2 regions of the Mesorhizobium sp. FG116 genome follow, and region 1 is predicted to be linked to the other one. Evidence: predicted binding sites of a transcription regulator. Region 1 holds the regulator's gene; the other holds the start of a gene.
The links. The regulator LexA, encoded in region 1, represses DNA repair genes until DNA is damaged. The targets are predictions, from matches to a motif close to TGTTCNNNNTGTGTTCNG.
Positions count from the first base shown of each region.

Region 2: the regulator LexA is predicted to act here: its motif matches at 2,440-2,457, upstream of ACODTY_RS09150 (DNA recombination protein RmuC).

Region 1 is NZ_JBMDKS010000002.1:273,090-277,629, reverse strand. It holds gene trpC (indole-3-glycerol phosphate synthase TrpC) at 1-65, shown strand, start outside; gene moaC (cyclic pyranopterin monophosphate synthase MoaC) at 62-550, shown strand; gene ACODTY_RS03290 (molybdopterin molybdotransferase MoeA) at 552-1,757, shown strand; gene lexA (transcriptional repressor LexA) at 1,874-2,593, shown strand; gene ACODTY_RS03280 (ComEC/Rec2 family competence protein) at 3,142-4,540, opposite strand, start outside.
Region 2 is NZ_JBMDKS010000008.1:132,270-136,809, reverse strand. It holds gene truA (tRNA pseudouridine(38-40) synthase TruA) at 1-372, opposite strand, end outside; gene ACODTY_RS09165 (GNAT family N-acetyltransferase) at 388-897, opposite strand; gene fmt (methionyl-tRNA formyltransferase) at 894-1,847, opposite strand; gene def (peptide deformylase) at 1,856-2,386, opposite strand; gene ACODTY_RS09150 (DNA recombination protein RmuC) at 2,490-3,746, shown strand; gene ACODTY_RS09145 (hypothetical protein) at 3,846-3,971, shown strand; gene ACODTY_RS09140 (DUF6481 family protein) at 4,080-4,508, opposite strand.

The DNA of each region.
Region 1 (4,540 bases):
ATGTTGCCAGCGCAACGCGCACGCTGCTCGGCCTATCTGTTCCAGCGGAAGCAGCGCGGCTATGAGCACTGGGCCCAAGCTCACCCATATCGGCGCATCCGGCGAAGCGCATATGGTCGATGTTGGTGACAAGGCCGAAACGGTGCGCACGGCGATTGCCGAAGGCTCCGTCGCCATGCAGGCCGACACGCTGGCAATGATCCTCGCAGGCAATGCCAAGAAGGGCGACGTGCTTGGCACCGCGCGCATCGCCGGCATCATGGCCGCGAAAAAGGCGCATGAACTGATTCCGCTCTGCCATCCGCTCCTGCTCACCAAGGTTTCGGTAGACATCGAGCCCGACCACGCTTTGCCCGGTCTGAAGGTCACGGCGCTCGCGCGCGTCACGGGCAAGACGGGCGTCGAGATGGAAGCGCTCACCGCCGCATCCGTCACCTGCCTGACCATCTACGATATGGCCAAGGCGGTGGACCGCGGCATGGTCATCTCCGGCATCCGGTTGGTGGAAAAGACCGGCGGCAAGTCAGGCGATTACAAATCGGAGGCGTGACATGGCCCTGCTGCCCGTCGACCAGGCTCTCAAGCGTTTGCTCGACGACGTCGAGACGCTGCCGTCCGAAAGCGTCGCACTGGCGGATGCCTATGACAGGGTGCTGGCCAAGCCGGTCATCGCCTTGCGCACCCAGCCGCCCTTCGCAGCTTCCGCCATGGACGGATACGCGGTGCGCGGCGTCGACGTGGCAAAAGCACCCGCCCGGCTCAAGGTTATCGGAGAAATAGCCGCCGGTCACAATTTCGCAGGCACGGTCGGAAACGGCGAAGCGGCCCGCATTTTCACCGGCGCGCCATTGCCTGACGGAACAGACACCGTCGTCATCCAGGAAAACGTCAGCGGTCTGGCGGACGGCCGTATCGAAATCGCCGAACCGACCCGCAGCGGTGCAAATGTCAGGCGTGCCGGGCTTGATTTTGTCGCAGGCGACACCTTGCTGGAACAGGGCCACCTGCTTGGCGCAAGAGCACTGTCGCTTGCCGCATCGGCAAATCGATCGCACCTCGATGTCGTGCGCCAACCTGTCGTCGCCATCATTGCCACGGGTGACGAACTGCTTGTCCCCGGCAGCGAACCGGGCCCCGGCCAGATCATTTCCTCGAACGCCTATGGCGTCATGGGGGCCGCCCTGTCGGTCGGCGCACGCGCGCTTGATCTCGGCATCGCGGCCGACCGCAAGGAAGCTATAGCCGCGTTGGTAAAACAGGCTGTTGCGGCCAAAGCCGATGTCATCGTTACGATGGGCGGCGCATCTGTCGGCGACCACGATCTCGTGCACGGCGTTCTCACCGGCGAAGGCATGAAACTCGATTTCTGGAAAATCGCCATGCGCCCCGGCAAGCCGTTGATGTTCGGGCGCTTGGGCAACATCCGTTGCATCGGCCTGCCCGGCAACCCAGTGGCCAGCCTGGTCTGCTCCCAGCTTTTCCTCAAACCTCTGCTCGCTCGCCTCGGCGGTCGCCCGTTCCGCCAGAACGTTCGCGAGGGACTCCTGGGCACACCGATGGCAGCAAACGATCTGCGTCAGGACTACGTCCGCGCCACTCTCAGCCGGCAAGGCAGCGCGCTGATTGCAACGCCGTTCAATGTTCAGGATTCCTCGATGCTGCGCACCATGGCGACAGCCGGTTGCCTCATCGTGCGCGAGCCCTTCGCGCCGGCAGCCGAGGCAGGTACACCCTGTCGCATCCTCTGCCTAAGCTGAACAAATCGTCAACGCATTCATTAAACTTTAAACGGTTGCGGAACACAACTGGAACAGATAGTGTTTGTTCCGGGTTTGTTTTCCGATTCTGGACTCTACCGCGACCGGGGGCCGCAATGCTGACGCGCAAGCAACATGAACTTCTTCTCTTCATCCACGAGAGACTGAAAGAGAGCGGAATCCCGCCGTCTTTTGACGAGATGAAGGAGGCGCTCGACCTTGCCTCCAAGTCCGGCATCCATCGGCTGATAACGGCACTTGAGGAGCGCGGTTTCATCCGCAGGCTTCCGAACAGGGCCCGCGCGCTTGAAGTGTTGCGCCTGCCGGATTCGATTGCGCCTGGCCTCAATGCGGCGAGGAAATTCTCGCCAAGCGTCATCCAGGGTAGTCTCGGACGACCGGTCAAGGAACCTTCCCGGCTGCAATCCGCCAGCAATGACGACGATGCGGCATCGGCGGTTTCCATTCCCGTCATGGGCCGCATCGCGGCCGGTGTTCCCATCGACGCCATCCAGCACAAGACCCATTCGATTTCCGTGCCGCCGGACATGATTTCGGGCGGGGAGCACTACGCGCTCGAGGTCAAGGGCGATTCGATGATCGAGGCCGGCATTTTCGACGGCGATACGGTCATCATCCGCAATGCCAATTCGGCGACGCCGGGCGAAATCATCGTTGCCCTGGTGGACGAAGAAGAGGCCACTTTGAAGCGCTTCCGCCGCAAGGGCGCATCGATTGCGCTCGAAGCAGCCAACCCAGCCTATGAAACCCGAATTTTTGGTCCTGACCGTGTCAAGGTACAGGGCAAGCTGGTCGGATTGATCCGGCGCTACTGAACCAACCATAGTTGCATCATATCGACCGGGCGTTGACGCGCCCGGTCGATTTTTTGATGGGATAAACAACTGATTTCTCCCGGCTTCGCCCCGGTCACCCCATATTTGGCAATGAGGCATTTTGTCTTTTGAGACAAAGGCCTAGCGCCACAATTTCGTGACATTCATTATGAATTTGGCAGATGGCTTCTACGCCATCCAATGTCACTGTTTAACGCACTCTGGGAAATGACCGGGGTGGAAGGAGTTTCCGATGCCTGCCCCTCGGTTCTGTCACTCATGCGCAGGACCCCGCCCACGCGCCGCCGTTCGATGCCCTTGGTGTCAGCGCAGCTACGATACGATGCACGGCCAGCCAGAGCATCTGTTCGGAGTTCTTCGCGGTGAGAGGAAGCCATCCAAAACCCATGTTGAAACGGACTAGTGCATGTCTCCCGAAGGTGGGCCCGGTTTCGGGCAAAGACATGCACAAAATCAAAGAGCCAAAGCGTGTTATGCGAATCTGAAAGATCGCGACGCGCTTTAGGCAGGGCTTTGGTTGAAATCCGCTAGTCTTCTGCAATCGGTTCCGGCTCGGGGTGATCTGGGGTTTTGCGTTCCTTTTTCTCGTAAGGAGCGAGCCCCCGCGCTTCGCGCGAAAACCGGCGCTGGACATGCCACGGCCGATAGTCGGCTTCAACGGCAAAACTGACTTGTGCACGCCCGCCCTCCGCCTGGTCCGGTAGGAAGACGGCGGCGCTGCCAAGCCTCGCGAGCTGCCGCTTGGTGATGATCGCCACCGACGGCAGGTCGCATGGATCGGAGGCGGTCGCATCGTCGATTACGATCACAGCCGCCAACTTGCAGGCAGGCCTTGCCGCGGCTTCGGACTTCGCCAGCGCAACCACTTTTCCTGACATGTGCCTCGCCACACAAAGATCGTTCGCGCAGTGGAACTCGCCAGCCCCCGGCGCATCAGCCACCGAAACAAGCGTCTGATCGCTACCCGTGTGCGGTTTGACAACCGTTTCCGCATCGAGCGCGCGCCGCCAATTGTCGATCGTGAACGCATTCGGACGCGAGCGGTTGACCGCCAGTTGTTCCTCGCCGATTGGCACGGCCACCAGCCGTGCATCCTCCGAGATCAGCAAATCGGGCGTGCGCACCTGCGCCACCATAAACAACCCCGCAATCGCCAGGGGAATTGCGGCAAGCCTCAGCCACGTTGTCGTGATCGTCGCGATCACCAGCGCAATCGTCACCAACACCACCGATGAAGCGGAAACCAGCCCGACGGCATCGAGTGGCGAAAGCGCCGCGATCCATTCCGACATGCCGATCATCGCTGACAGCCCCTTGCCCATCACGTACAGGAACGGGCCATCCAGACCGAACGGCATGAAAAGCGATGCGAATACCGCAAAGGGCATGACGATAACCGACACGATCGGCATCACGGCCAGATTGGCGAACAGGCTAAGCGGCGCAACCCGCTGGAAATGCCACATTGCGAACAGCGTCGTGGCGCTGCCGGCTATGATCGAAGTCGCCGCCAACGCCACCATCATCATGGCAAACCGGTTCATCAACGCACCCGGCAAGGATCGCTTTTGAGCCGAGGGCGCAACCGGACGTGAGGCACGGTAGTCGGCCCAGCCGGCATAGGCTCCAACCAGTGCCGCCGTCGCAGCGAATGAAAGCTGGAAGCTTGGCCCAACCACTTCGTGTGGCGACAGCGCGATGACCACGATTGCCGAGATGGCAAGGTTGCGCATGGTCAGCGCCGCGCGGTCGAACAAAACCGCTGTCAACATCACCGCAAGCATGATGAAGCTGCGCTCCGCCGCAACCACCATGCCTGAGATCAGCAGATAGGCGGCAATCGCAAACAGCGCAGCCGCCGCCGCGTATTTCTTTGTGGACCGCCGCGAGGCAAAGTCCGGAAAAAGCGCGAACGCGCCGCGCATC
Region 2 (4,540 bases), on a different contig from region 1:
GGGGGGCGAGCGGCGGTTGGATATGCGGTAGAGGTAGTGGCGGCCGAGCGCCGAAAAGCGGGCGTCGAAATCCTCTGGAACCCGTGTGGCCTTGAGGATCGCGACGCGCTCGCCGGCCTGTTGCAGATGCGCGTTCAACGCATCGCGCACCGTATCGGGGCGCCAGTCCTTGTCCAGATCGAGATGCGCTACCTGTGCCGTCGCGTGGACGCCGGCGTCGGTGCGGCCGGCGCCGCGCAGCGAAACGGCCTGCGCGCTGAACTTCTCGACCGCTTGCTCGATTGCCTGCTGCACCGAATGCTGGTCGGCCTGGCGCTGCCAGCCGGCATAGGGGCCGCCGTCATACTCGATGTCGAGGCGATAGCGCGGCATTCCCGGATTGCCGGGTCAGGCCGCGAGCGCTGTGTTGAAAGCCGAGGCGTAGACGAGCTTGCCGTTTTCCGGTGCCTCTTGCCATGCCAATGCCTGCAGCGCCTCGCCTTGGTAGTCGCTCTCGAAGCTGGCGGCACGGTCGTGGCTGTAGCCGAAGCGGCCATAATAGGCCGGATCGCCCAGAACCACGGCCAGTTTCTCGCCGCCGTCCTTCAGCCGGATATGGGCCTCGCGGATAAGCGCGCCGCCAATGCCCGTGCCGTGGAACGATGGCTCGACGGCAAGCGGCGCGAGCGCCACCGCAGGAAAGGTCTTGCCGGCCCGTTCGACCAGCAGGCGCGAAAACAGGATGTGGCCGACGACCTGTCCGTCTTCCACCGCGACCAGTTCGACGACGGCGTCGCCGTCGCTGACCAGCGCATCGACAAGGCCGGCTTCGGCCTGCTGGCCGAATGCATGCTCTTCAACGAGGCGGATTGCCTCGCGGTCGCGCGGCGTTGCCGCTCTGATCGACATCATGCTCATGACAGTTTCATTCCTTTTTCCAGTCTTGCGCCACGAAGGAACTCCGAGGCAGAGACGGGCCTTGAGCCCGCCCGTTGCACTTCGACCAGCCTGACCGCGCCTGAACCGCAGGCAACCGTCAGTTGGTCATCGAGGATTCCTCCCGGCTCGCCCCGGCCTTCGCCAGGGCCCAAGCCTTCGCCAAGGGTAGAGCGAAGCAGTTTCAACCGCTCTGCCCGCCCGCCGATTTCCGCTTCGCACCAGGCGCCCGGAAAAGGCGAGAGGCCGCGAATATGGTTATGCACGGCGCTCGCCTGCAAGCGCCAATCGACGCGAGTCTCGGCCTTTTCCACTTTTTTCGCGTAGATCGTGCCCTGCTCGGGCTGCGGCGTGAAGACGAGTGAGCCGGCTTCCAGTCTGGCTAGGGCCTCCACCATCAAGTTGGCGCAGCCCGCCATCAGCGTGTCGTGCAGTTCACCGGCCGTCATGTCCGGGCCGATTGCAACCGTCTCGCCAATGGCGACGGGGCCGGTGTCCAGCCCTTCCTCCATGCGCATCACCATGACGCCGGTTTCGCTGTCGCCGGCCATGATGGCGCGCTGGATGGGCGCGGCACCGCGCCAGCGGGGCAAAAGCGACGCATGGCCGTTCAGGCAGCCGAGGCGCGGCGCATCGAGAACCGGTTTGGGCAGCAACAGGCCGTAGGCGACGACCACGGCAACATCCGCGTTCAGCGCCTTGAATGTGGCTTCAGCCTCATGGCTTTTCAGGGAGGTGGGCACATGGACAGGGACGCCAAGCCGTTCGGCTTCACGCTGCACCGGCGAGGGCGTCAGTTCCAGACCGCGCCTGCCTGCCGCGCGCGGCGGCTGCGTGAAGACGGCGACGATTTCATGGCCAGCTTCGGCGATTGCAGTGAGCGTCGGAACGGAAAAATCCGGTGTGCCCATGAAGATGACGCGAAGGGCCATTGCCGCCTTTATCCGACCATCCGGCCGGCCGGCTTGTCCTTGGCCAGCTTCTTGAACTTCCGCATCACGATATCCCGCTTGAGCTTAGAGATATGGTCGATGAACAGAACGCCGTTGAGATGGTCGATCTCATGCTGCAGGCAGGTCGCCATCAAGCCGTCGGCCATGATTTCCTGCGCCTTGCCGTCACGGTCGAGATATTTCACGCGCACCGTGGCCGGCCGCTCGACCTCTGCATAGTAATCGGGGATCGACAGGCATCCTTCCTCGTAGACCGAGCGCGCGTCGCCGCTTTCGAGTATTTCGGGGTTGATGAAGAGATGCGGCGCGGGCGTCTCGTCGTCCTTGGCGAGGTCGATCACCAGCATGCGCAGCGGCTCGCCGATCTGTATGGCCGCGAGACCGATGCCGGGGGCGTCATACATGGTCGCCAGCATGTCGTCGGCCAATTTCAGGAGCGGCGCGTCGACCTTTTCGACGGGCTTTGAAACCTCGCGCAGGACGGGATCCGGAAGGATGATAAGCGGCTTGATCGTCATGGCGTTTCACGTAAGGCCTCGGCCCCAACGCGTCAACTACGCTTACATAATCCTGTTCACGTTTTGATCTGTCGAAGCCTGCCGAATCGGATATGCTGTGATGATGAACGAGATGAGCAGCATTCTTTCCGAACCCATTATCCGCCTTGGCGCGACCGTGATTTCGCTGGGGCAGTTGCTGGCCTTCGGGGCGCTTGTGTTCGTCGGGCTCTTCGTTGCTCTCGTCATTGCCTTGTGGCGCAGCGCCAAGGCTCGCACCGCAGCGGCGGCTGAAGCTGCCGAACAGGCCCGGGACACCGAGGCGCGCATGGCCGATATCCTGCAAAGCCAGGCCGAAATGCAGGGCCGCATGGGCGCGATCGCCGATGTGTTCGGCGCAAGGCAGGCGGAGTTGACTCAATCCATCGGCCAGCGCCTCGACGCCATGACCGGCCGGCTCGGCCAGACCATGAGCGAGCAGACGAAATCGACGCATGAGAGCCTTGCCAAACTGCAGGAGCGACTGGCGGTGATCGACACCGCGCAAGGCAATATCCAGTCGCTGGCGGGGCAGGTGGTGCAGCTTCAGGCGATCCTGTCCAACAAGCAGACGCGCGGCGCATTCGGACAGTCGCGCATGGAGGCGATCGTTGCCGACGGGCTGCCGATGGGGTCATTCGAGTTCCAGGCGACGCTCTCGAACGGCAGCCGGCCGGATTGCCTGATCAGGATGCCGAACGATGCGCCGAGATTGGCCATCGATGCGAAATTCCCGTTGGAAGCGTGGAATGCCATCCGTGCCGCCGAAAGCCCCGACCTGCAGAAAGTCGCGGCGCAGGCGTTCCGGCGTGATATCGAGGTGCATATCCGCGATATTGCCGACAAGTACCTGATCCAGGGCGAGACGCAGGACACCGCCTTCATGTTCGTGCCGTCGGAATCGGTGTTCGCCGAAATCCACGAGAATTTCGAGGCGCTGGTGCAGCGCGCGCATCGCGCCCGCATCGTCATCGTGTCGCCATCGCTGTTGATGCTGTCGATCCAAGTCATCCAGGCGATCCTGAAGGATGCGCGCATGCGTGAACAGGCGCACCTTATCCAGGGCGAGGTGGTGCGGCTGATGGAGGACGTGGCGCGCGTCGACGAGCGCGTGCGCAAGCTGCAGGGCCATTTCGGCCAGGCCGCAAAGGATATAGACGATATCCTCGTCTCCACCTCAAAGGTGACCAAGCGCGGGCAGAAAATCGAATCGCTCGAATTCGCTGGTCCTGTCGGCGACGCGCAAAGTGACGGCGCGCCTGATACGGCGGATGCGCGCCGGCGAACAGCCGATTCCAAGACCGGCCAGTTGCGGCTGCGGGTAGTGGAAGACGGCGAGTAAGCTCGCCTGCTAAAGCTGCGGTGGGCGGCTGTCATTGCCCTTGCGTGGAACCAGAAGTCTTGGTTCACTCCATGCGCCGAGCATTGGAGGATTCGAATCATGGCCAAAGGTACGATGAAGCCGGGCAAGGAAGCCCGTAAGCCGAAGAAGGATGCCAAGAAGCCTGCTGCCGCGCCAGCCGCGAAGGCGCCGCCGGTTCAGGCGACCAGAATCAAGGACAAGTAGTCTTAACGAGAAAAGGCCGGCAATCCTGCGGGATTGCCGGCCTTTTTTGTGCGCAGAACTGCAAAGGCCGCCGTCAAGGCGACCTTGATACTTGCTCGACTTGACGTGTCAGCGAGCGACGAAGCCGGGAGGCGTCCTGCCGACGCGCGCCTTGCGGGCGGCGTAGCGGGCGTCGCGCTTGGCCTTGCGTTCGGCTTCATCGGCGAGGAGACGAGCGATGCGCTCATTCTCTTCGCTTTCGCGAAGCTTGCTTTCTTCGGCAGCCTTCGCCTCGGCCTCAAGCCTTGCCTGTTCGGCTGCAGCCTCGCGGGCGGAGCGTTCGGCTGCTTCGCGGGCAAGACGTTCCTGCTTCAGCTTTGCCTTCTCGGCGTCACGCTCGGCGCGGGCGGCAAGAATTGCCTGGCGCTCGGCCTTGCGGGCCACGACGGCAGGATCATCTTCCGTAGGCCGTGCCTTGAAACGTTCGAGAAGTGCCTTCTTTGCTTCATTCGCGGCGTTGCGCCGCTCGAAAATGTCTTTTTCTCTGTAGATAGCCAAGTGTAGTTCCCTAGAGTCAAATTCGCGAGGCT